DNA from 3 places in the Acetobacter sp. JWB genome. Region 1 is predicted to be linked to each of the others. Evidence: riboswitches for the same ligand, from Rfam matches in the RefSeq annotation. Region 1 holds a riboswitch; each other region holds the start of a gene.
What was found. A riboswitch is a leader RNA that binds a small molecule or an ion and turns the genes downstream of it on or off. The one in region 1 is predicted to bind cobalamin.

Region 2: it holds a riboswitch for cobalamin, as region 1 does, so the genes downstream of both, DS739_RS02265 (TonB-dependent siderophore receptor) here and DS739_RS12315 (carbohydrate porin) in region 1, are expected to answer to the same signal.
Region 3: it holds a riboswitch for cobalamin, as region 1 does, so the genes downstream of both, DS739_RS08045 (Rieske 2Fe-2S domain-containing protein) here and DS739_RS12315 (carbohydrate porin) in region 1, are expected to answer to the same signal.

What each region holds. Positions count from the first base shown of each region.
Region 1 is NZ_CP030871.1:2,602,852-2,610,972, forward strand. It holds gene DS739_RS12300 (carbohydrate porin) at 1-919, shown strand, start outside; gene DS739_RS12305 (CbtA family protein) at 1,106-1,840, opposite strand; gene DS739_RS12310 (CbtB-domain containing protein) at 1,864-2,082, opposite strand; gene DS739_RS12315 (carbohydrate porin) at 2,229-3,821, opposite strand; cobalamin riboswitch at 3,940-4,160, opposite strand; gene DS739_RS12320 (LysR substrate-binding domain-containing protein) at 4,278-5,225, shown strand; gene gabT (4-aminobutyrate--2-oxoglutarate transaminase) at 5,386-6,672, shown strand; gene DS739_RS12330 (endoglucanase) at 7,038-7,694, opposite strand; gene ruvX (Holliday junction resolvase RuvX) at 7,698-8,121, opposite strand, start outside.
Region 2 is NZ_CP030871.1:473,846-481,966, forward strand. It holds gene DS739_RS02245 (TonB-dependent receptor) at 1-2,207, opposite strand, end outside; gene DS739_RS02250 (SDR family oxidoreductase) at 2,425-3,198, opposite strand; gene DS739_RS02255 (LysR family transcriptional regulator) at 3,357-4,280, shown strand; gene DS739_RS02260 (Na+/H+ antiporter) at 4,346-6,058, shown strand; cobalamin riboswitch at 6,111-6,346, shown strand; gene DS739_RS02265 (TonB-dependent siderophore receptor) at 6,482-8,121, shown strand, end outside.
Region 3 is NZ_CP030871.1:1,695,563-1,703,683, reverse strand. It holds gene DS739_RS08070 (LysR family transcriptional regulator) at 1-537, opposite strand, end outside; gene metF (methylenetetrahydrofolate reductase [NAD(P)H]) at 760-1,812, shown strand; partial or broken gene DS739_RS14645 (epoxyqueuosine reductase QueH) at 1,724-2,382, shown strand; gene DS739_RS14170 (hypothetical protein) at 2,579-3,067, shown strand; gene DS739_RS08055 (methionine synthase) at 3,087-4,118, opposite strand; gene DS739_RS08050 (DUF1852 domain-containing protein) at 4,146-5,129, opposite strand; gene DS739_RS14575 (hypothetical protein) at 5,375-5,503, opposite strand; cobalamin riboswitch at 5,487-5,719, shown strand; gene DS739_RS08045 (Rieske 2Fe-2S domain-containing protein) at 6,046-7,140, shown strand; gene DS739_RS08040 (hypothetical protein) at 7,137-7,538, shown strand; gene DS739_RS08035 (hypothetical protein) at 7,565-7,846, shown strand.

The sequences.
Region 1 (8,121 bases):
TGATTACGGGGCGTTGTATCTGAACTCCAACTTCGGCTGGCCCATGGCGCCATCGGTCAACCTGTATGCGGGTGGGCCATCCTGGCCGCTCTCTTCCCCCGCCATCCGTATCCGTTACCGTCCAACAGATAAGTTCACCTTCATGTTTGCCGCAGCGGATGATAACCCGCCGGGCAACCGCAACAACTCCTTTGGTATTCAAAACGGGGGCAACAGCGCAGACCCCACCAACCAGAATACCCATGATGAGGATGGCGCCAACTTCAACATGGGCACTGGCGCCCTGCTGATTACCGAACTGCAATATGCCCTCAACCCCCAGCCTGATGACATGTCACATGTCACCAAGGATCCCGGCCTGCCAGGTATCTACAAATTGGGTGGGTATTACGATACCGCCAAGTTCCCTGATTATCGTTACAACAATCAGGGCAAGCCACTGGGGAGTGCGGCTGACACCACGGGCATTCCGCGGTGGGATCGGGGCAACTGGATGGTCTATGGCATTATTGACCAGATGATCTGGCGGCCCTCGCTCCAGTCTCCGCAGTCTGTGGGTGTCTTTGCACGCGCCACGGGTAATGGTGGGGATCGGAACATGATCAGCTTTGCCATTGATGCGGGTATCAACCTCAAGGCTCCGTTCAAGGGGCGTGACAATGATACGGTGGGTCTGGGCTGGGGCATTGGCCGGGCTTCTTCTGGCCAGCGGCGATATGACCGTAACTCTGGTGCGCCTGTGCAGGGTAATGAAAACCATCTGGAACTCACCTATCAGGCGCAGGTCACGCCTTGGTGGGTCATGCAGCCAGACTTCCAGTATGTCTGGCACCCCTCTGGTGGTGTGACAGACTGGACAGGCAACCGCCTCGTCGGGAACGAAGCTATCTTCGGGCTCCACTCCAATATCACTTTCTAAAGACAATAAATAAAAAAGCATTTCCTGTATGTTAATGTTATCACGGCGCAGAACAATACAACATCAGGAAATGCTTTTTTAATGTGCATTATGCACAGAGAATATTTAGAAAAATCGTTTGCCTTATTAGGTTTTGTGGAAAAATTTTATTTCCCACAAAACCCATTCACACCGATCACTAAAAAATCAAGCAGTCTTGCGCACTGCACTATTGGACGATGGCAGACATTTTTCTGCCAGAGCACCAAAAACCAGCCCCAGAACTGACCACAAAACAATCTGCATCCCTATGGATGCTTCCCGAAAACGCCACAGCACAATAGCGGGAAAATTATCTGGCACTTCATTGATGTCTGGCAGGCCAAACTGCACTGCGGCAACAAGCGCAAGCCCAAGAACAATACTACATACCACAGCGTTCCAATACCCTATAACATTAGAAAGCGCCCGCCCTACCAACAGAGAAATCATGGAAATTGCAATGGAAAGGCCAACCATTGCAAAATACATTTCCGTCCGCAGGCCAATGGTTTCTTCCTGACCAACTGCGGGTGGGTTCGGCGGATATTTCAAATCTGGTATCAACACAAACGTTAAAAACCCAACACTGGCAAGCAACAAAGCCATGCTGCGTGGGCTTAATGCTGCAAGGCGTTGGTACGCAAATGCGAAAACAATAGCAAAAATACCGCCATATGCTGCGCCATACATGAGTACAGCAGTAAGCAGCCCCCAAGATGCCTGCACGCTACGGCTTACCAGTTCAGGTTCTGGCGCCGCACCTGCGGCAGCATCCTGCGCAGCTTCAAACGCAATAGCTAAAGCAACCTGCGGTTCACCAAAAAATTTTGCAAATACAAAAGAAAGCAATGCAGCCAGAATGCCCGCGACCATGCCGCGGGCTAAAAGACGACCAACCATGAGTAAAACTTTCTTTTAGTGCCTTAGTGGCAGGGGAAACCAAGCAGGTGGCGGCCATCATGCACAAATTCATGCACGGCATGCCCGGAAATTAGGGAAGTAGCGCCCTGCTCTGCACCCACAAAGTAGATCAGCAGTGCAGAAACAATCAGACCGAAAACAGCCCAAGGCAGAATGGCGCGAACCGGAATGCTCTGGCCCGCTGCCGCAACCGGCATAGCTGTATGAACAGATGTGTTCATGATGTTGTATCCTTTATTTAACAGAGCCCACCGTAGCAGGCACAAAAGAGTTTGAAACAGAACGTCATGGTTTGGTCGGCCCTCATCATAGAATGACAAAGCCTAACAGCAAGGGCATTCCGAACACGCCTGCTGCTCCCCCGCCCCTAGAAAGTGATATTGGAGTGGAGCCCGAAGATGGCTTCGTTCCCGACGAGGCGGTTACCTGTCCAGTCTGTTACACCGCCAGAGGGGTGCCAGACATACTGGAAGTCTGGCTGCATGACCCACCAAGGCGTGACCTGCGCCTGATAGGTGAGTTCCAGATGGTTTTCATTACCCTGCACAGGCGCACCAGAGTTACGGTCATACCGCCGCTGGCCAGAAGAAGCCCGGCCAATGCCCCAGCCCAGACCCACCGTATCATTGTCACGCCCCTTGAACGGAGCCTTGAGGTTGATACCCGCATCAATGGCAAAGCTGATCATGTTCCGATCCCCACCATTACCCGTGGCGCGTGCAAAGACACCCACAGACTGCGGAGACTGGAGCGAGGGCCGCCAGATCATCTGGTCAATAATGCCATAGACCATCCAGTTGCCCCGATCCCACCGCGGAATGCCCGTGGTGTCAGCCGCACTCCCCAGTGGCTTGCCCTGATTGTTGTAACGATAATCAGGGAACTTGGCGGTATCGTAATACCCACCCAATTTGTAGATACCTGGCAGGCCGGGATCCTTGGTGACATGTGACATGTCATCAGGCTGGGGGTTGAGGGCATATTGCAGTTCGGTAATCAGCAGGGCGCCAGTGCCCATGTTGAAGTTGGCGCCATCCTCATCATGGGTATTCTGGTTGGTGGGGTCTGCGCTGTTGCCCCCGTTTTGAATACCAAAGGAGTTGTTGCGGTTGCCCGGCGGGTTATCATCCGCTGCGGCAAACATGAAGGTGAACTTATCTGTTGGACGGTAACGGATACGGATGGCGGGGGAAGAGAGCGGCCAGGATGGCCCACCCGCATACAGGTTGACCGATGGCGCCATGGGCCAGCCGAAGTTGGAGTTCAGATACAACGCCCCGTAATCACTGATCAGGAACTCGGTATCCAGATCCTGCTGCCCGATCTTGACGTCCAGCTTGCCATCCAGAAAAGACTGTTGGTACCACAGCTCGAACAGACGGGTGGAACGATCGGCCTCAAACCCGCTGACGGGGTTGAAGTTGGCCAGATGATCCTGCGAGATAGAGCGTCCACGCAACTGAAGGGCGCTGACATTGAACGTGCCGCCCTTCAGGCCGATCAGCTTTTCCAGATCCACTGTCAGGGTAGGCATGGTTACCCCATCATAGGCAGGGCCGGTGCCTGATCCACTGGCGCCATCAGCCCCCGAGGCCGAGCCCCCCGTGGCGTTGCCCCACAGCTCATCTATTTCCTGAATGTCAAAGCTGATACCGTGTTTGGCCATCCAGTCTCGCGCGCCCCACATGTTGCCCAGCAGGTGGTCGCTCATGTCGGGTGTGTCATCGCCCTTTTTCTCGGCAGCCGCATCTTCGGATGCGCGTTGGGAATCCCGCACCGTGGCCGGGTCAATCTGTTCAATCAAAGGCCCAGAATTGCCTAACCGACGACGATCCTGCTCAATCTGCGTCTCCTCACCATGCGCTAAGGCAGGCAAGTTGCCCAACACACCTCCGGCCAGAAGCAAGCAATGCAGAGAATACGGAAATTTCTTCCAAGTTCTGTTTGTAAAGATAGGCATTGTTACGCTTCACCGTGCAGCGTGAAGGCAAAACAACAGGAAGAATTAACGGAAAAACCTGCCAAAGGCAGAGGAGTAAGCATAGTACACTATCCACCTCCGATTCCCTCGCCCGGCGGTTAAACAAGACAACAACGGCAGGTCTCCTGACTTGCGGGTCATCGCACGTTACTCAGCCTTCCCGATGCTACCATCAGTGGCTGCCACTTTAAAGCGACCAAGGAGTAATATGCTCTCCGCCTACAGTTGCGAGGGCAGTTGCCGACTTGGTTCTGATACAGAACCTCCGGCATTCCCTTTCAAACCCGCTTGCGCGGGACCGTTGCAAGATGGCGCAACCCTTACCTTATTTTTGCCTCACATTTCAATCTTTGCCTGAATTGCATGGATAACTCTTGCCAGCAGCCGCATTTTAACCCACCAGTTCCTCCACACTTTACCCCTGACTGGCGGCTTATGGACCAACGATACCGCATTCCACCTCTTGCCATGCTCAACGCCTTTACGGCGTTTGCACGCACAGGCGGAATTAGACGCGCCGCAGCAGAGCTGCGTGTGGATCACGCAGCCATCAGCCGCCATATTCGAGATCTGGAAAATATTCTGGGCACCCCTTTGCGGGATAAGGAAACAGGCACCCTTACATTAGCAGGCCACACCTATTATTCCCGCATAACCCCACTATTAGAAGAACTGGCCACAGCTACGGCAGATATTCGCAACCATACGCCGCCCCTTACCATTACCTGTGCGCATGGTTTTGCTTACCATTGGCTGCTACCACGGCTTTCCACTTTTCGGCGCGCACATCCTCAACTAGAAATTATGCTACGCCCGGTAGATGCCAACACGGCGTTCCATGTTACCGGCGTGGAAACAGATAATCATGCTCATATCGGCTATGTGCGAGATGATGCGCCGTTAGCAGAACCCCGCAACACACGCAGCATGATTATTGCCCGGCCTGATGTTTTTCCGGTAGCTGCCCCCCTCTGCCTGACAGAACTGGGAGGACAGCCTCGCACAACAGCAGATTTACTCCGCGCACCCTTGTTGCAAGAAGAAGATGAAGCCGAATGGAAACTTTGGTTTCATGCGCAGAATGTTGCCTGCACAAAACTGCCTGCCGCAACGCGCCTTTGGCAGGCCCACATCACACTGGCTGCTGCCCGCGCGGGAGAAGGAATTGCTTTGGGCAATATTTTCCTGCTGGGGAATGATCTTGAAACAGGCCATCTGGTGCGGGTGCAACCAACGCAAACCCCACTGCGAGAAGTGGCTTTGGGGGCTTATCTTCTGCGCGCGTCCACAGCCACGTGGGAGAAAAAATCCCTCATCACATTCCGAAACTGGCTTTTGGAACAGGTGGAACTGGAAACACAGAACACCCCCTCTCTGCCCTAATGGCAGCTAAGCATTGTGCGGAACGGTATATGTGCTCTGAAAGAGCGGTGACCTTTTATCACCACAGAGGCAACAAAAAATCTCCTCCCCCTCCTGTGTGAAACATTTTACGGAACAGAAATAACTTTGCCCGCAACATAGTTCCCGGGAGCCCGTATTAATGGCCACGAATAAAGACCTTCTGAACCGCCGCACCCATGCTGTGCCACGCGGTGTTGCCACCTCCACCCCCGTTTTTGCAGATCGCGCAGAAAATGCTGAACTATGGGATGTGGAAGGCAAACGCTATGTTGATTTTGCAGGCGGCATTGCCGTTCTGAACGTTGGCCACCGCCACCCAAAAGTGATGGATGCTGTTAAAAAGCAGCTAGATCGCTTTACCCACACAGCTTTTCAGGTTTCTGCTTACGAAGCCTATATTGAGCTGGCCGAAAAGCTGAACGCCCGCGCCCCATTTTCTGGCGATGCCAAAACCATTTTCTTCACCACGGGTGGAGAAGCAACAGAAAACGCCGTAAAAATTGCTCGCGCTGCAACGGGCCGTAACGGTGTCATTGCGTTCTGCGGTGGCTTCCATGGCCGCACACTGTTAGCTTCTGCGCTTACGGGTAAAGTACTGCCTTACAAAGCACCTTTTGGCACGCTACCGGGTGAAGTGTACCACATCCCCTTCCCCGATAATCATGACATCACGGTGGAAGACAGCTTGAAAATGCTGCACTTCCTATTTGCGGCTGATATCTCCCCCAACAATGTAGCTGCTATTATTATTGAGCCCGTGCAGGGGGAAGGTGGCTTCCGGGTTGCCCCTACAGCACTGCTCAAGCAGCTTCGCGCTATTTGTGACCAGCACGGCATCAAACTGATTGCCGACGAAGTGCAGAGTGGTTTTGCCCGTACTGGCAAGCTGTTTGGAATTGAACATTCCGGCGTAGAACCAGATCTGGTGTGCATTGCTAAATCTCTGGCAGGTGGTTTTCCACTTTCCGGTGTGATTGGCCGTGCAGAACTGATGGATTCTGTTCCTCCGGGCGGTTTGGGCGGCACATATGCAGGTGCCCCTCTGGGTTGTGCAGCAGGTTTGGCCGTGCTGGACATTATTGAGGAAGAAAAGCTGCTTGACCGTGCCAATAACATGGGTGAACGCCTGAAGGCCCGTATTGCAAGCTGGCATAAGCGCACAGATATGCTGCCTATCAGCATGCCGCGTGGGCTGGGCGCAATGGTTGCTTTTGATATTCTGGAACGCCATGCGGGTGTGGAACAGCGCAAGGGTTTTGGTTCCAAACTGTGTGCCCGCGCCTGTGAAAAAGGTCTGATTTTGCTGGCATGTGGTGTGCAGGGCGCAACAATCCGTATTCTGACACCGCTGACCGCATCTGATGAACTGGTTGATGAGGGTCTGGATATTATCGAACAGATTCTACTGGAAGACGCAAAAGCCTGATCTGCATTTTGTTGCAGTATTTCAAACAAAAAGGCGGCCCTTCCCGGGTCGCCTTTTTTGTTCTGTTACCAATTTATAGCATTCATAAGGAGTCACCCTAAATGTAATGTCATAGTCAGGCCATCATTCCTGCTTATTCTTAGAAATAATGACTAAGAAAAACAGGAGGCCAGAATGACAGCATTTGGTGCATATTGGCTGCAAATACAAAAATCTTTTCGCAAATTACTTCAAGCTTTACTCAATTTAAAAATGCGTAAAGCATCACATATCAAACATTAAGCCTTTCTGTTTCCATCAAAAATAACAAAAAAGCCCGCCTACCATCAAAGGTAGCGCGGGCTTTTTTGTGCCGTTATGCAGCGTTATTTTTTATCGTCAGAGAACGTCTTCTGGCCCCACCGGCCAACATCGTGCGCAGCGTTCTCTGTGCCTTCCTTGGTTTTGTTCCAAACGCGCTCTGTCCCTTCACTTGTTTTGTCCCAAGCTTTGCGAGAACCATCCTTGGTTTTGTCCCAAACCTTGTCCGTACCTTCGCTCGTCTTGTTCCAAACTTTATGAGAACCTTCCTTGGTCTTGTCCCAAGTTTTTTCGGTTCCTTCGTGGGTTTTATCCCACGCGTTATGGGTGCCTTCTTTGGTCTTATCCCATGCCTTTTCACTGCCCTCGGAGGTCTTGTCCCAAGCTTTGCGGGAACCGTCCTTGGTTTTGTCCCACACTTTTTCTGTGCCGTTGCTTGTCTTTTCCCAAGCCTTGTTCGTACCTTCCTTGGTCTTGTTCCAAGCATGCTCGGTCCCTTCGCGGGTGTTATCCCACGCGCGGCCCAGCACACCTTCTTCAGCGTGAGCGCCAGGCAGGCTCAGAGCAAACATGGCAGCACCCAGCAGAGTTGTAGCGGCCGTCCGAAAAGAATAATTAGACACGAAATACATCCTCTTAAGTGAAAACCTTATCATTAAAGGTAAGTATTCAAAGGCTTTATGGCAAATGTACGCCACATCCGTGGCAGCAGCGCCCAACACACTTTAACGCGGCAAAGAATCCAGCGCAGCCTGCAATATATATGCCGCAGCCAGCCGATCCACCATTTCTGCCCGCCGCGCACGGGAAAGATCGGCTTCATCAATAAGCATACGATTCACTGCGGATGAGGAAAGACGCTCATCCCACTGGCACACGGGCAAACCTGTCTGCTCCGAAAGCGCAAGCGCCCAATCTCGGCTGGCCTGTGCGGCTGGCCCAAAGGACCCATCCAAAGAAAGGGGAATTCCCACAACCATGCCGCCAATTTCGTGTTCTGTAGCAAGATCACGAATAAAGCTGGCCATTTGCCCTAATTTTCCGCGCTTTACTGTTTGAAAGGGTGAGGCCACCATGCGGGAAACATCGGAAAGCGCTAACCCCACCTGCTTTTTGCCGGGGTCTATCCCTAGCAGGCGTGCGTGTCTG
Region 2 (8,121 bases), 660 kb from region 1:
AGCCCATATTGCGGGGCCCCCACGCCAATGCCGGAGCCATCGCGCAGCTTGTAGGTGTGATCCCCCAGATTGATCACATCTATGCGGAACTGCGTATCCCCCGGCCATGCGCTGCCGAATGTATGGTGTATGGTTTCCACGGCAGAGAAGTTAACGGTGGCGTAGGGTGTAAGGGCCACCCCGTTGGGCACAAGGCCATCGGCCCGCAGCCCGCTGCCATATACCATGGTGGCAGATAGCCGCAGCGGAAAGCGCGTTTTATGGAAGAAGGAATAGGCCGCCCCGGCAGAGGCCGTCCAACGCTGATCGTGGTCCAGATGGACCCAGCGGTGCTGAATGTAGGCCAGATCATCCGGTTCCATATTAAACTGTGCGCTGGTGATATCCTTACCAATGGCGCGAGACCACGCAAAGTTGCCATAGAGTGAAAGCGGGCCATGATCGTAAGAGGTGCTGACCTCATACCCATTCACCTGCCCACGGCGATAGTTAAAGCCACTTAGGATAATCGGGGCGCCAAACTGGCCTTCATCAATCAGGTTATGAGCCAGCTTGTAATAGGCATCGAACGAGACACGCCAGCCCGGCAGAATGGTTTGCTCAATACCGGCATCAAAGTAATGGTCGCGCTCGGCCCGCACTTTGTTGTTCTGGTAAACCGAGGGCGCGGCACTGGTGCCCGCAAATTTGTAAAGCGAGGAAGAACTTACAACTTCAAACGGCGGAGGCGTGAAGTAGCGTGAATATCCGGCATGGATCACCCCGCCTTTCCATGGCTTCCACACAATGTTGATACGTGGGCTAAGCTGTTTTTCTGCCGTGTATTCGCTCACACCATCAAAGCGCAGGCCGTAATTGATGGTCAGGTTGCTGAGTGGGCGCCACTCATCCTGCGCATATAGGCCGTAAACCGTACCAGTTTTACCGCTGCCATCGTAAATGCTGAGCGGGGTTGTGCCAAAGGTGGCGTTGCCATCTGCATCCTCACCATCCTGCGCAAACACGCGGGAGAGGGATTTAGAGGTATTGCGTTCTACAAAAAGTTGAAAACCAAAGCGCACGGTGTGATCTTTGGCAGCACGCCATGTCACATCATGCTGTGTGCCCATGGAAAAAACAGAGCGCGCGGCTTGCTGGGCAATGCCGTTATACACCAGATCCCCCAGCCAGTCGGGAGAATAGCGTAGGCTGCTATAGCGGGAGAACACGGAGCTTTGCAGGCTGAAGTCTCCCATCTCTTTCTGCAATGCCAGAATGGCAAAATCTGTAATCTGTTTTTGGTGCTCATCCAAATGCGCACTGTCCACGCTGCCGTTCAACTGCTGCGCCAGATTGCTGCCAGAGTAGGCAGGCATGGCAAACTGGGTTTGCTGGCCGGGGTTGTTGGGCAGTTGGTATTCTGCGTTGGAAACACCGGCAATAAAGCTGATACGCGTGTTTTCATCCGCCGTGTAACGCAGGTGGCCCAAAAAGTGATATTGCTCGCTTAAATCATGAATGGCGTTGAAGGATGACGTTGTGTTTTCAATGCCCGTGCGGTCATGCACATAATCTGCCGTGGCAAAGAAATCCCACTTCCCTTTATGAAAACCATATTGCAGGGAAGGGAAAAAATAATCTCGCGCCCCGCCGTAAAGTGAGAGATTGCCGCCAGAATTGGTGGTGCCGTTCTTGGTGTTGATATCCACCACAGCCGCCTGCAAAAACCCAAACTGGCTGGGCAGCGCACCGGTGGTGAGGGACATGTTATCGGCAAAGCGCGTCATCAACGCCTGCCCGAACACACTCAGCCCCTCCGGTAATTGCACGCCATCCAAACGGAATTGCACCTCGTTATGGTCTCCACGCACATGGATCTGGCCATAACTGTCCTGCGCTACGCCGGGGGCTTGCAAAAGCACTTGGTTAAGTGGTGCGTTATCGGCCCCCGGAATGGTTTCCAGCGCCTGCCGGCTGAACTTGTGCACAGTGGCCCCGGTGGAGGGCGAAAGCTCTGAACGCATGCGGTCCAGATGCGCGGTAACAATTACCTGTTCGGCATCGTTCTTGTCATGCGCAATTACTTTTACGCTTTGCGGTTTTGTTTCAGAGGGCTTCTGCTGCTTTGTTTCTGTTGTAGACGTTGTGGTTTCAGCCAGGGCCATGCTGCTGCCCAGAGCAGTTAAAACAGTGGAGCAGAGAAGAAGAGCGGCTGATCGAACCATCATGCTGTGTGCTGCCTTGGTTGAGTGTGGCGGAGGGCGCAGCATGTATTATGTAATAGTATAACATTACAATAGGAATGAGCCGTGTGCGTGCAGCTTTCTGTGGGCTGTTGCACACGCGCAACAGCTTTGCGCACAGAGTAAGGCATAAAAAAAGAGGCCACATGCAACACGTGGCCTCCTTGCGCATACCGTTGTGCCTACGGGCACAAGGCAGATGTTATTTTGTGGTGTAACCGCCGTTTACCAGAATGGTCTGGCCCGTCATCCACCAGCCTTCAGAAACAATAAAGCGCACATACGGGGCAATATCTTCAATATCTGTCAGGCCCGTTTTGCTGAAGGGAGAAAGCGCTGCTGCCGTTTTGTGGTAAGCCACGGCATCTGCACTTTCCTGCCCGTAAAAGAACGGTGTATCCATGGGGCCGGGGCCAATGGCGTTAACAGAAATGCCACGCGCGCCATATTCCTTGGAGGCCGCACGGGTAAAGTGTTCTACCGCAGCCTTGGAACCCGCATAGGTGGAATAAAACGGCGTGTAAGCCCCCAGCAGAGATGTGACGAGTGTGAGCAGCTTACCGTTATCTGCCAGATGGTTCCCAGCTTCACGGATAAACTGATACGCCACCTTGGTGTTGATGGCGAACATGGAATCAAATTCTTCATCCGTGGTATCTGCAATCGGCTTTTTTAGCACCTTGCCCACGGTGTTAATGGCAATATCTGGCGCGCCAAAAGCGGCTTTGGTATCTGCAAACAGTTTGGCAACAGCATCTGGCTGCGTAAGGTCTGCCTGAAAAGCTGCGGCCTGTGCGCCTGCGGCTTTTACCGCAGCCACCGTGGCATCTGCTTCTGCCTTGCTGGCTGCACTGTGGTAATGGATGGCAATGGCTTTTGCGCCATGTTCCGCCAGATCCCGCGCAATCAGCCCGCCCAGATTTTTGGCCCCACCGGCTATTAGAACAGTTTTGCCTTTAATGCTGTGATCTACCATGTTGGCTGCTCCCTTGCATGATCGAGGGGGCGATGGATGGTGGCCCCCGTTTTTCTATTGTCATCGTATCAGCTACAATAGCCGGATAAAGCAGTATGTTCTGACAACACTTGCCAGATTTACCGAACAATAAGGCAGCCACCACAAGGCTAACGTGTATGGATAGAATAGATCTTTTTCGGATTTTTGCCCGTGTGGTGGAGGCCGCCAGTTTTACCCATGCGGCAGAAACCTTGGGCATGCCGCGCTCTAGTGTGTCTGCCGCAGTGCAACAGCTTGAAAGCCGTGTGGGTGCACGTCTGTTAACGCGCACAACCCGCTCCGTTGCCCCCACGCCAGATGGCGCCGCGTTTTACGAACACTGCCTGCGCCTTGTGGCGGATGTGGAGGAAGCAGAAAATCTGTTCCGCCAGAGCGAAAGTGCCGTGCAAGGCGTATTGCGCGTTAACATGCCCGGCCGCATTGGGCGGCTGATAGTGGCTCCGGCATTGCCCGATTTTCTGGCAACATATCCCGGCCTTTCGGTGGAACTGGGGGTAACGGACAAGGCCGTTAATCTGGTGGAAGAAGGGTTGGATTGTGTGCTGCGCGTGGGCCCTTTGCAGGATTCCGGCCTGATTGCCCGCCGTATGGGGGAGTTAAAGCTGATAAACGTGGCCAGCCCGGCATATCTGCATCAGCATGGCGTACCCCAATGCCCGGCAGACCTGCTGCATGGGCACGAGGCCGTAAATTATGCCTCCCCCCAGAATGGCCGCGTGGAACAATGGGAGTGGGAAGAAAACGGCCTAACCCACACGCTGGATATACCGGGCCGTGTAACAGTAAACAGTGCAGAAGCCCTTATAGCCTGTGCGCTGGCTGGGTTGGGGATGATTCAAATACCCGCGTACGATGTGCGCTCTTACCTGCATACCGGCCAGTTGGTAAAAGTGCTGCCCAAATGGTGCGCGGCCCCTTTGCCTATGGCGTTGCTTTATCCACACCGGCGGCATCTTTCCATGCGGGTGCAGGTGTTTGCCGCATGGCTGGAGGAACTGGTGCGCCAGCAGGTTTTACGCCCTGTTTCCGCCGCTCCGTAAAGGTGGCGTGTATGTGCAGAATGCCCGTTGCATAAACGCCTAAACACGCCCAAAGAGCGCAAGCCATGTTAACCATAGAAAACATTCTGTTGCTGCTTTTGCTGGCGGCAGTTAGCAGCCTGCTTGTTGCCCTGTTTAAACAGAAGGTTCCGCAGCCGGTTGTTCTTATCATTCTGGGTGTGTTTGCGGCGTTGGCGGGCATGCATGTCAGCTTGCAGCCAGATATGTTCATGTTTGTATTTCTGCCGCCTTTGCTGTTTGCAGATTCATTCCGCATGCCATTGCGTGAGTTTTCAGAACTGCGCGGCCCCATTCTCTTTTTGGCCTTTGGGCTTGTGGTTATCAGCACGCTGGTATGTGGCTATGCTATTCATTGGATTGTGCCAGAACTGGGCTTGCCCATCTGTTTTACGCTGGCGGCAGCGCTTTCCCCCACAGATACGGTAGCTGTTTCCAGCCTTATTGAAGGGCGCAAAGTTCCCAATCGGTTGTTGCAGATTTTATCTGGTGAGGCCCTGTTTAACGATGCCTCCGGCCTTGTGTGCTTTCGCTTTGCCATGGCCGATGCCCTTACGGGGGAGTTCTCTTACAGGCAGGCTTTTGGCACGTTTTTAATGGTGGCGCTGGGCGGCTTGCTGGTGGGCGCTGCGGTGGCATGGCTGACTGTTAAGCTTAACCGCGTGCTGGTGCGTCGTGGGTATGATGATTCGCAATCCCAAATCATCTTTGTGCTGCTCTTGCCATTTTTAATGTACGCAGCGGCGGAAGCGGTGGAATGTTCGGGCATTCTGGCCGCCGTGGCAGGCTGCATGGTGCTTAAACTTTCCGGTATGATAGAGGATACCGCCACCTTTACCCGCCTACAGGCCACAACCGTATGGAACATTGTCAGCTACGTTTTTAACGCGCTTATCTTTTTGTTTCTGGGCTTGCAGTTGCCAGAATTGCTGCAACATGGCGTGGCGTTGGGCCATAAATACGATGTGGCTTTGTGGCAGGTTAGCCTGTTTGTGGTGCAAATATACGCCATTATGCTGGCCATGCGGTTTGCAGGCGTATGGACATCCGTTTTTGGCCGTTGGGTGGTGGCGCGTATTGGCAGCCTGCCGTTTGAACCCACGGGCTTTGCAGGCAGCTTGTTGCTGACATTTGCCGGGGTGCGCGGGGCCGTTACGCTGGCGGCTGTGCTCTCTCTGCCAGAAGGAGCGGATGGCACAGATGCCTTTCCCATGCGCGATGCCGTGGTGGTGGCGGCTACAGGTGTAATTGTGCTTTCCCTGCTGGCGGCCAGTGTGTTCATTCCTCTGTGCCTGCGTTTTTTACCGCACGAAACGGTGGATAAGAATGCGCAGGAAGAAAACATGGCCCGCCAAAAACTGATACGCGCAGCCCTTGCAGTGCTTACAAAAGCGCGCACGCAGCCGCCTGCGCCCAACCCAAAGGGCACAGCACTGGCTAAGCCGGAGGGGCAAGGTGCCGCAGATGAAGCCCTGCGTCAGGAGGTGATAGACCGCCTCTACCAACTGTATCACAGCCGGTTGGAAGAGGAGGATGAAACGCCGCGCATTACGCCGCTGGATCGTAACCGGGCATTGCGCCATGCGCGTATGGATCTGGCCCTGCGCCTGCAATTGCTGCGGGCAGAACGGCAGGCCATGCGAGATATGACATCGCGCAGAGAGATCAATGACCAAACAGAATGGAAGCTCCAGCAGGAACTGGATTATGAGGAGCAGGTGATCCGCTCGCAGTCTCAGCGCCTCCCGCGGGAGGCCTAAAGCCCGCCTGCCAAACGTGGCGTGCTTTTGTTGACAAGCCACCTCCAGCCTGTAAACCACACCGCATGATGGTTTCCCCTTAGGGGAATGAAAAGGGAACCGGGTGCCCGCGCCGTTGCCTGCAATGGTTTTGCGATATTCCCGGGCTGTCCCCGCAACTGTAAGCGGCATGGATGTGCACGCACAGCGCCTTACGCGCTGGCCCACTGGAACAAACCTTTCCGGGAAGGGGTGCCACAACCGAAAAAACCGCAAGCCAGGAGACCTGCCATCAGCACACAGTTGCAGACGGGGCATGTCAGCCGGGGTGTGCTGGCAGGTTGGGCTAGCGGTCAGCCTATGGGGTGGTTTGTGCCCCTGTGGTGGAAAAAGCCGGGCCAGGTCTCGTGGCAACGCTGTTAAACCGCGAGATTGCCTAAAGCCATGCGCCTTAAAACCCTTTTGCTTACCGGCTCATCTTTGCTGCTGGTAGAAACCACCGCCGTTTGGGCGGCAGATGCCCCAACCCCCGCCACATCAACGGGCAAAAATACTGTTGCCACCAAGGCGGCAGCAACACCAGCTACCACCGTTCCGGCGCCACAAAATGCGCCTGTTTTGGCCGGGGTGGAGGGCACGCAAGCTGTGCAAGCGCGCAGCGCACAGGCGTACCCGGATTACATTACGGTTAGTGCCGCACGGCGGCCCATGCGGGCAGATGAAATTGGCACGGCCATGACGATCGTGACAGAAAAGCAGATACTCACCCAGCAGCGCCGCACGTTAACAGATATTCTGGCCCGCCAACCGGGGCTGAATGTGGTGCGTTCGGGCGGTTTTGGGGGCACCACCTCTATTTTTATGCGTGGCAACAATGCCAACGAGGTAAAAGTGCGGCTGGATGGCATGGATATTAACGATGGCAGCTCCACTTCTGGTGCGTTTGATGCCGCGCAGTTTGTAACCGATGGCATGGGCCGCATAGAAATTTTGCGCGGGCCGCAAAGTGGCCTGTACGGGGCGGATGCCATGGCCGGGGTGATTGATATAACCACCGCGCAAGGGCAGGGCAGGTTCACCCCTTTTGTGCGGGTAGAAGGTGGATCTTACGGCACGTTTAATCAGGTTATGGGCGCGCGCGGCAGTAAGGGAAAGTTCCATTACAATGTAGAGCTTTCTCATTACCGGCAGGATGGCTTTCATGAAATCCCGCGTTATATCGGGCGCTATTTTGGCGCAGATAAGGAGCAGCGCCACCGGGGGGATAGAAACGATAACCGCTCCGCCAATATTCGCCTTGGCTATGATGTGACGCATAATTTTGATCTGGGGCTAACGGCCCGGCTGATCCAGAGCAATCTGCACACCTACAGCAGCTATAATATGGAAGATGAATATTACAGCCGCTTGGGATATTACGGTGATGTCAGCAGCGAGCGTGAACATACCACGCAAAATCAGGCCATTGTGCGGGGCACGGCGCATTTGTCCTCATTTGGTGGCAGGTTCGATCAGGTCATTGGTCTGGGGTATATGACAGGCCGCAGAAGCTGGACAGAAACCGGCACCACGCTGGAAGGCGATGCCTTGCAGTATGATCCCACATATTACCGCACCAGCCGTATCAAGATAGACTGGCACGGCACCGTCAATCTGGATAAATACGGATCTCTGCTTGTGGGGGCAGAGCATTTTCATGACACGTTTAATTCCAACCAAGGAAATAGCGCGCCATCTTCCACGCCGTTCAGCACCAGTGCGGGCATGGATACCACGGCAGGGTATGGGCAGTATCAGGGTAACTGGAACAAGATTTTATATGGTGCGGCCAATATCCGGTATGACGCCAATTCCCGCTACGGCAATTATGTGACGTGGCGCGTGGCTCCGGCCATTCATATTCCGCACAGCGGCACGGTTATCAAGGCCAGTGCAGGCAGTGGCTTTCATGGCCCTTCATTGTATCAGCTTTTTGCCAACCAGATTTCCACCAGCTATGCAGAAAAGGGGAACCCCAACCTGCGGGCCGAGCGCCTGATAGGGTATGATGTGGGCGTAGAACAAACCTTGGCGCATGACAAATT
Region 3 (8,121 bases), 910 kb from region 1:
CCGAAGAGGATGTTCGGGGCCGACAGCCAGAACCAATTCATAGTCAAATACTGGTGTGAATTTGAGACCGGGTTTGTAAAGTGGATCAGGGGTCACCAGAATATCGATTTCATTACTGAACAGTGCGCCGATCCCGCCGAACTGGAATTTCTGTCGCACATCCACATCGACCTTTGGCCATCTTTCCAGATAGGGTGAAACGACTTTCAGAAGCCACTGATAACAGGGATGGCATTCCATTCCGATGCGCAATGTACCGCGCCCGCCATTTGCGAATTGTTCAATACGGCTTTCCGCCAGTTCAAACTGAGGGAGCAGACGGTTTGCCAGAGACAAAAGCCATTCACCAGCCTGCGTAAGAACAAGGGATCGCCCCTCCCGCCGCCATATCCTGACACCAAGCTGCTGTTCAATCTTGCGGATAGAATGGCTGAGTGCTGGTTGGGTCAGATTCAGACGCGCTCCGGCAGCCGTCAGCGAACCTTCCCGTGCAACTTCCCGAATGATTGTTAGATGGCTGCGTTCCAGAATGCCCATGTTTTGTCCGATAAATGCACGAAATTCATATAGCCATAAAAATATATCATTTCAGTTCATTTTTATAAACTTCTACTATGAAGGATCAATCATTCATGCGGATGCAGACCATGGTCTCCAACGACATTCACGACCACTTTCACAGTGGATCGAACGGTGGCTTCAATCTTTCTCCCGACATTTTCAAGGAAAAGTTGGACGCGGTGAGAACTTCCGGCTGACATGACAGGCATTTTGAGCACATGGCTGTCGGAAAAGCGTATCGACAGACTGTTGTCGTGTAATTCCGAAACCCCAATTCTGTCCTTCGAGTTTGTCCCACCGCGAACTGACGCAATGGAGCAACGACTTTGGCAGTGTATCCGGCGTTTGGCACCTCTCGCACCCCGCTCTGTCTCAATCACTTATGGGGCTGGCGGAACCACGCAGGTCGGCACTCTTTCCACGGTGTTGCGTCTGAAGCGGAATACAGACCTTATCCCCGCCGCCCACCTGACTTGTGTCGGTGCGCCCCGCGAGGCCGTAGATGATCTTGCCCGTTGCTATCGGGATGCTGGTGTTCATCATATCGTGGCCCTGCGTGGCGATCCTTCCGCAGGCGCTGTTGATGATAGTCCGCGACCGGGTGGCTATACCTATGCCAGTGATCTTGTTGCCGGTCTGCGTCGTATCGCGGATTTCGATATTTCTGTCGCCGCTTATCCCGAAACCCATCCTACAGCGTTAAGCCCGGAAGCTGATCTGGATAACCTCAAGCGCAAGCTTGATGCGGGGGGCACGCGGGCCATCACGCAGTATTTCTTTGATAGTGAAATTTATCTGCGTTTTCTGGATCGGTGTCTGGCGGCCGGAATTACTGCCCCCATCATTCCTGGCATTATGCCGGTTTCAAATTACGAGCAGATCGTGCGCTTCTCGGCTGTGTGTGGGGTAACTGTCCCGGCATGGTTGAGGCATCTGTTCGATGGGACGGCGAAGAATCCTGAACTTCGTCGTATCGTTGCCAGTATGGTGGCGGTGGAACAGATCCGTACCTTGCAGACCTATGGGATTAACGAGTTTCATGTCTCCACGTTGAACCGTGCTGACCTGACGTACGCGATTGCCCATATCCTTGGGGTGCGTCCGATGCAGACGAACGCATCTCATAATGTGACAGGCCTTTTGGAAAAAACGGAAGTCTCCGATGAACGAGAAACCCCGGCAGATTTTGACTCCACCGCATGGGCACAGGAAGGTGCTCCTCCATTCATGCTGCGCACCCTGTTCGGGTGAGGTGATGGAGGCCATGACCGCATCGGGTATCGACTACACGATCTTCTTCTACAATCCGAACATCCATCCCGAGCGGGAATATCTTCTTCGCAAGGACGAAAACATCCGGTTTGCTGATAAGCATGGCATCCCCTTCGTCGATGCCGATTATGACAGGGATAATTGGTTCGCCCGTGCGAAAGGCATGGAATGGGAACCGGAACGCGGTGTGCGTTGCACCATGTGCTTCGATATGCGCTTCGAGCACACAGCGCTTTACGCTCATGAGCATGGTTTTCCGGTGATGACCAGTTCACTCGGTATTTCACGATGGAAGAACATGGCGCAGATCAATGACTGCGGCCAACGCGCCGTATCCCTTTATGAAGGACTTTCCTACTGGGATTTCAACTGGCGCAAAGGGGGGGCTCCGCGCGAATGATCGAGATTAGCAAGCAGGAGAAGTTCTACCAGCAGGAATATTGCGGCTGCGCCTATTCCCTGCGTGATACCAATGCTCACCGCCGCAGTCAGGGGCGTTCGCCGATCGAGCTTGGCAAGCTCTATTATGGAACTGATGATGAGGCCTGATCACACACAAGATGACGAAGCTTGTTTGTTCGGTGAAGTTCCACCCACTACGACACGTGATAATAAACCACAGCACGAACCAGTTCTGAGATGTGATGAACCGGAGGACAGCATCCCTGATGAGGAAAGTCAGTTCGGGTGTCCGTGTTGTGTAAACCCGTGGTTCCGTTGATCTGGACAAAATACTGTTTGAACGGTGAAACGACCCATACATCATGCCCTTGTCAGAGATATTCTGTCTTATCTCCATGCACCTGAACGTCTGGCCCTTTCAAAGGGCGAACGTCTGACGCGATTTGTGGATTTTCTTTCAGAACATCACAGGATTATTGTTTGCCGAAGGCAGGAATGTCGGAAACGACTGCGTCGGTTCGAGCACATTCTGGACATGGCGTGCCCCACGACCAATAAAGCGCGCGATATTGGAAAACTGATCACGACAGTGGAGGAAATCTGCACACGCCCTTTCACACCAGCCACTCTTCAGGATGCTTTGGGAGTTTCCAGTCGGGAACGTATCAGATGGACGCGTGACGGCAAGCTTCGGCCGATTGGAACGAAAATGATAAAGGATCGAGGGCGTTTCTCGCTGGCTTTATACAGCGCGGAAGACGTGGTGAGACTGCTGATGTCTCCGGAAATTCTGGCATCATGGAGGGCAAGACCTGTGTCCTGCCGTCCATGATAGAAACCCGCAGAGCTACCTAGCCGGCCGAAAGTTCTTTTCGAACAATTTCCGCACCTGCGCCCAGAGCATCCAGTTTTCCACGCGCTACATCACGCGGTAACGGTGCCATACCGCAATTGGTGCAGGGGTAAAGCTTGTCAGCATCAACAAACTGAAGTGCTTTTCGCAGAATATCGGCGACTTTTTCAGGCGTCTCAATGGTTTTGGTGGCCACGTCAATGGCGCCAACCATGACCTTTTTTCCACGAATGAGTTCGATCAGATCCATTGGAACGCGGGAGTTCTGACATTCCAATGAAATCAGATCGATATTGGATTTTTGCAGTTTGGGAAAGATTTCTTCATACTGACGCCACTCTTCCCCAAGAGCATTTTTCCAATCGATATTGGCTTTGATGCCGTAACCATAACAGATATGAACTGCTGTCTCGCACTTCAGCCCTTCAATAGCTTTCTCTAATGTGGCAATGCCCCAGTCATTGACCTCATCAAAGAAAACATTGAAGGCGGGTTCATCGAACTGGATGATGTTGACACCAGCCGCTTCCAGTTCTTTTGCTTCCTGATTGAGAATTTTGGCAAATTCCCAGGCGAGTTTTTCACGGCTTTTGTAGTGGCCATCATAGAGCGTGTCGATCATCGTCATGGGGCCGGGGAGCGCCCATTTGATAGGTTTCTTTGTCAGGGTGCGTAAAAACTTTGCATCCTCGACAAAAACCGGTTTTTCACGCGCTACGGCGCCGACAACGGATGGTACGCTCGCATCGTAGCGGTTGCGAATTTTGACTGTCTGACGGTTCTCGAAATCGACACCACTGAGATGCTCAATAAAGGTCGTGACGAAATGCTGACGCGTCTGCTCGCCGTCACTGACGATATCAATGCCAGCACGGTTCTGATCGTCCAGCGTCAGGCGAAGCGCATCCTGCTTACCTTCGACCAGCTCTTCCCCCTGCAATTTCCAGGGGGACCAGAGTGTCTCAGGCTGTGCGAGCCATGAGGGTTTCGGCAGGCTGCCAGCCGTTGAGGTGGGGAGGAGTGTTTTCATGAGAGGTAACCTTGTATTTCTGATGGATCAGGCGACGTAACCGGCAGACCATTTTTCGAGAATGTCGTGATATGGCTTGATGAAATGCTCGTCCGTATAGTGTCCCTGTGAGATCGCCAGTTGTGTACGTTCCTCCCGATCGTAGACAATGCGGGTGTTGGAATAGTCCTGATGTTTTAGGCTCGGTTGATAACAGTCAGCCGCGGCAGAATTGGCATTGTAAATTTCAGGACGGTAAATTTTCTGAAAAGATTCCATCACGCTTATGGTGCTGATCAGTTCAAGAGCAGAGTAGTCAGACAGCAGATCACCAAAAAAATAGAAGGCCAGTGGCGCAGCACTATTGCGCGGCATGAAATAACGAACTTGCATTCCCATTTTTTTAAAATACTGGTCTGTCAGAGAAAATTCACGCTGTTCATACTCAACGCCGAGAACAGGATGCTGATTTTCCGTTCGATGATAGGTGCGATTGGTCGAGACACTGAGGCAGATAACCGGTAATTTTTTAAAATTCTGCTTGTAAGCAGACGAGTTCATAACGCTTTTAAAGAGATTTCCATGTAGGTCTCCATAATTATGGGGAACACTGAATTTGGCTTTTTCTTTATTGTAAGCCGGTAACAACACGCTGAAGTCGTAATCCCGCACGTACGAGGAAAAACTGTTTCCGGCGAGGCCCTCTATCCGTTTGTCGGCGTTTTTATCAACAATTGTTGTGTAGAGGACTTCGATCAGAGGAAAGCTACCGCTTTTGCCTGCAAAGGCGAGATCCATCTCCACAGAAACGATTTCAAGTTCAAGAGTGTAACGATCTCTGTTGGCATTATCCCAATGCGCCAGATCATTGAACCGGTTGTCTATCATCCGCAGGACATTGCGCAGGTTTTCCTGACGGCTTTTCCCTCTCGCCAGATTGGCAAAATTGGTTGTAAGGCGGGTTCTGTCGGAAGGATGATAGTTTTCATCGAAACGAAGCCGATGGATACTGAATGTCGAATCCTGAATCATTGTTGTTCTGCATTCCTATTTCCACCGCAAACCAGAATGCGGGCACGGGGGCATGGCGTCCCCAAGTTTGTCTTCTGAGTTTTTTAGGCGGTGGTGGTCATCGTCATGGTAGCTTTATGCCTGAACGAACCCGTGAGCAGAAATGATTTGATTTCATCAATACATCAATATTGTTCATGGACTAATGTGGCTGCATTGCCTCAGGAAAAGACGCAGTCAGAAACTGATTGGCGTAATGTTTGTTTTCAGGGCATCAGCTCAATCCGGTCTCGGTCTACATGCGAAAAACTGATATCTGCCTTTCGCAGCTCCAGAATGTTCCAGCTTGCACGTGGGATGCGTTTGGCGGCATGGTGCAGGAGCAAACGCTTCAATGGTCCCGCGCGAGCGGGTTAATAGGGAACTCCGTTATGTTCTGGTCAGACAATCGGCCGGAAGCAAAGTCGGAGGCTGCTCCCGCAACTGTAGGCGGTATGCCGCTGGTTCGTTCACTTTGAACGTGGACCACTGTTCTCATAGGAACGGGAAGGTTGGAACCAGTTGGCCATGATCCGTGAGCCAGGAGACCTGCCATTGCTCAGCCACCAACCGTCGGGCGGGATGACCGAAGGAAGGAGAGAATATATGCCTGTCTGCCTCATGCCTCGGTCACTCCTGATGAATCAGGCGATGGACTCTTTTCAGGTCAGGGGGGCTTACCCCATCATTTCTGGCCGATATACAAATGATGCTTTTGTGCTGCAAACAGCATTAGTTCGTTAGACACTTCAGAGTCAGTCACCGGACAATCATGCATTCTGTCCGATAATTGATAACGGGTACACTTGCTCAGACAAAATGTGAGAGACGACACGATGCTCCATGACGAGGGATTGTATTGTTTCCTTTGCGCTGAGCCAGTTGAAAAGCCGAGGCAATGGAAAACGAACTTCACCAAATTTCAGATCATTCAGCGTGCGTGGTACAGATTGATTTAAGACGTGTCAGAACCAATCCGAACTTTTGGTATCCTGTCGCATGGTCCCGTGAATTGGGACGGGAAAAGGCAATCGATGTCCGGTTTGCAGGACAGCATATCGTCGTCGTGCGCCCCAAAAGCGGCATTCCTTATGCTCTGGATGGCCTGTGCGCCCATCGGCAGGTTCTGCTTGGCAAAGGAAACGTCCATGGTGACCTGATAAGCTGCGTTGCTCATGGTCTGAGATATAACCGGCACGGCCAATGTGTTTCGCCGAATGTTTCAGCCGAAGCGCAATGTCTGCGTCTCAAAAGTTGGGCCTGCCGCGAAAAAGATGGGCTCATTTTTGTTTTCATGGGAGACCAGTCTCTTGCGGCGACGACCGCGCTTCCTGATTTTCCAAGGGTGAGAGACAGGCGCTATCGCACGCGGCGCTTCGGGCAGGTGGTGAACTGTCATTACAGTTTCATGCATGAAAACCTGATGGATATGAATCATCAGGTTTTGCACAGTCGGTTGGTCGGGAAAATGAAGCCTCGGTTCCTCGGAATGGATCACGGAGAGGATTTTGTGGAGGCCCGCTACACCTTTGCACGAACCGGCGGCAAACAGCCTTTGAGCGAGGCGCTGATCTACGGCCAGAGACGCCGTGATGGTCGGGATTTTGCCTACCGGGATGTCATGACCATCAGGACACAATATCCTTACCAGATCCTGCGTATTGAAACGCAAGGGAGTGAGGAACCCGTGATGGAGTTATGGATCTCTTATGTGCCGCAGGATCGTGAGGAGCTGACCAACCGTGTTTTCGGTTTGTTGTCGATCAAACGACTGAAAGTGCCTTTTTTACTGGATATTGCCTGGCCAATACTGGTCGCATTCACGGAGCGCGTCTTCTTTGAAGATCGCGAGATTGTCGAGCTGGAACAGGCTGCATGGAAAGACCTCGGTGGAGATCACAATCGGGAAGTCTTCCCGGTTATCAATCAACTTCGTGATCTGCTCAGGCGATGTGGTCAGGCGCCAGAGAGTGTAGAAAAGGCGGCCCCATGAGATTGCCTTTTATCGCGCCACCTTCCCATGCTTTTCATCCTTTGCTGGAAAAGATCATTCTTCTGGCGCCTGATCGAACCTGTATAATTTCCTTGCTGGGAACAGATGCTGCTTTACCTGAAGAAGAACAATTGCAGCAGAATGGCTATGATCTTTTCCAGATGACTGTTTCCAATCTACCAACAGACCATCAGATGCGTGGTGACTATCTGGAAGCACATTTCAGGCCGCTTCTCGATACAGCGATAGAAATGGCGATGGCGCTGACTGACAGGCCAGCGCACGTGCCGGAAGCAAGTTACGTGCAAACCTATATAGCGGTTCAGAATCTGATTGGTGCACAGAAAGCTGCGATGGATCTGTATTGTCGTGTGCAAGTTGAATTTATGATTTCTTGAACAGTGTGAACCTGAAGAGACAGATCATGAGTAATGTCATAGATTTCCCCACCCAGAATGGGGCAGGCAGGCCCTATCTGGCGGCAAAAGATCTCACAAAAGAACAGTGCCGTTTTATTCTCTCTCTACCGATAAGCGGCGAGTATGGCATCCCCATAGCGGATCGCGGTGCCATTCGCGGATCATTGATATTGATGGGATATGTCGCGGCCGGATTTTCCGTACGCTGGGGCAGTGCTGCTGCTCGTCTTACCAGTCGAGGACGAAGCATGCATCGGGAATTGATGTCTCGTGAAAATCATTGGTGAAGTGGAATAGGATCTGAATAGAAAAAGCGAACACTTGTCATTTGAATGCTATCTTGAATTTCGAATTAAGAAACTATGCAATGTTGTCAGAACTAAAATTAGGCGATCACTGATAAAACAATGTCGGTTTTTTGGACGTCTGAAACGATTTTCTTAAGACCGACATGACGGCGAAAGCGGGAGATCCGCTTAGCGCGCAGCAACCAAACTGGACTTGCAACGGTTTTGTGCCGGTCCGTGGTAAATTTCGCTATGTTTTTAGCAAGAAATAGCTG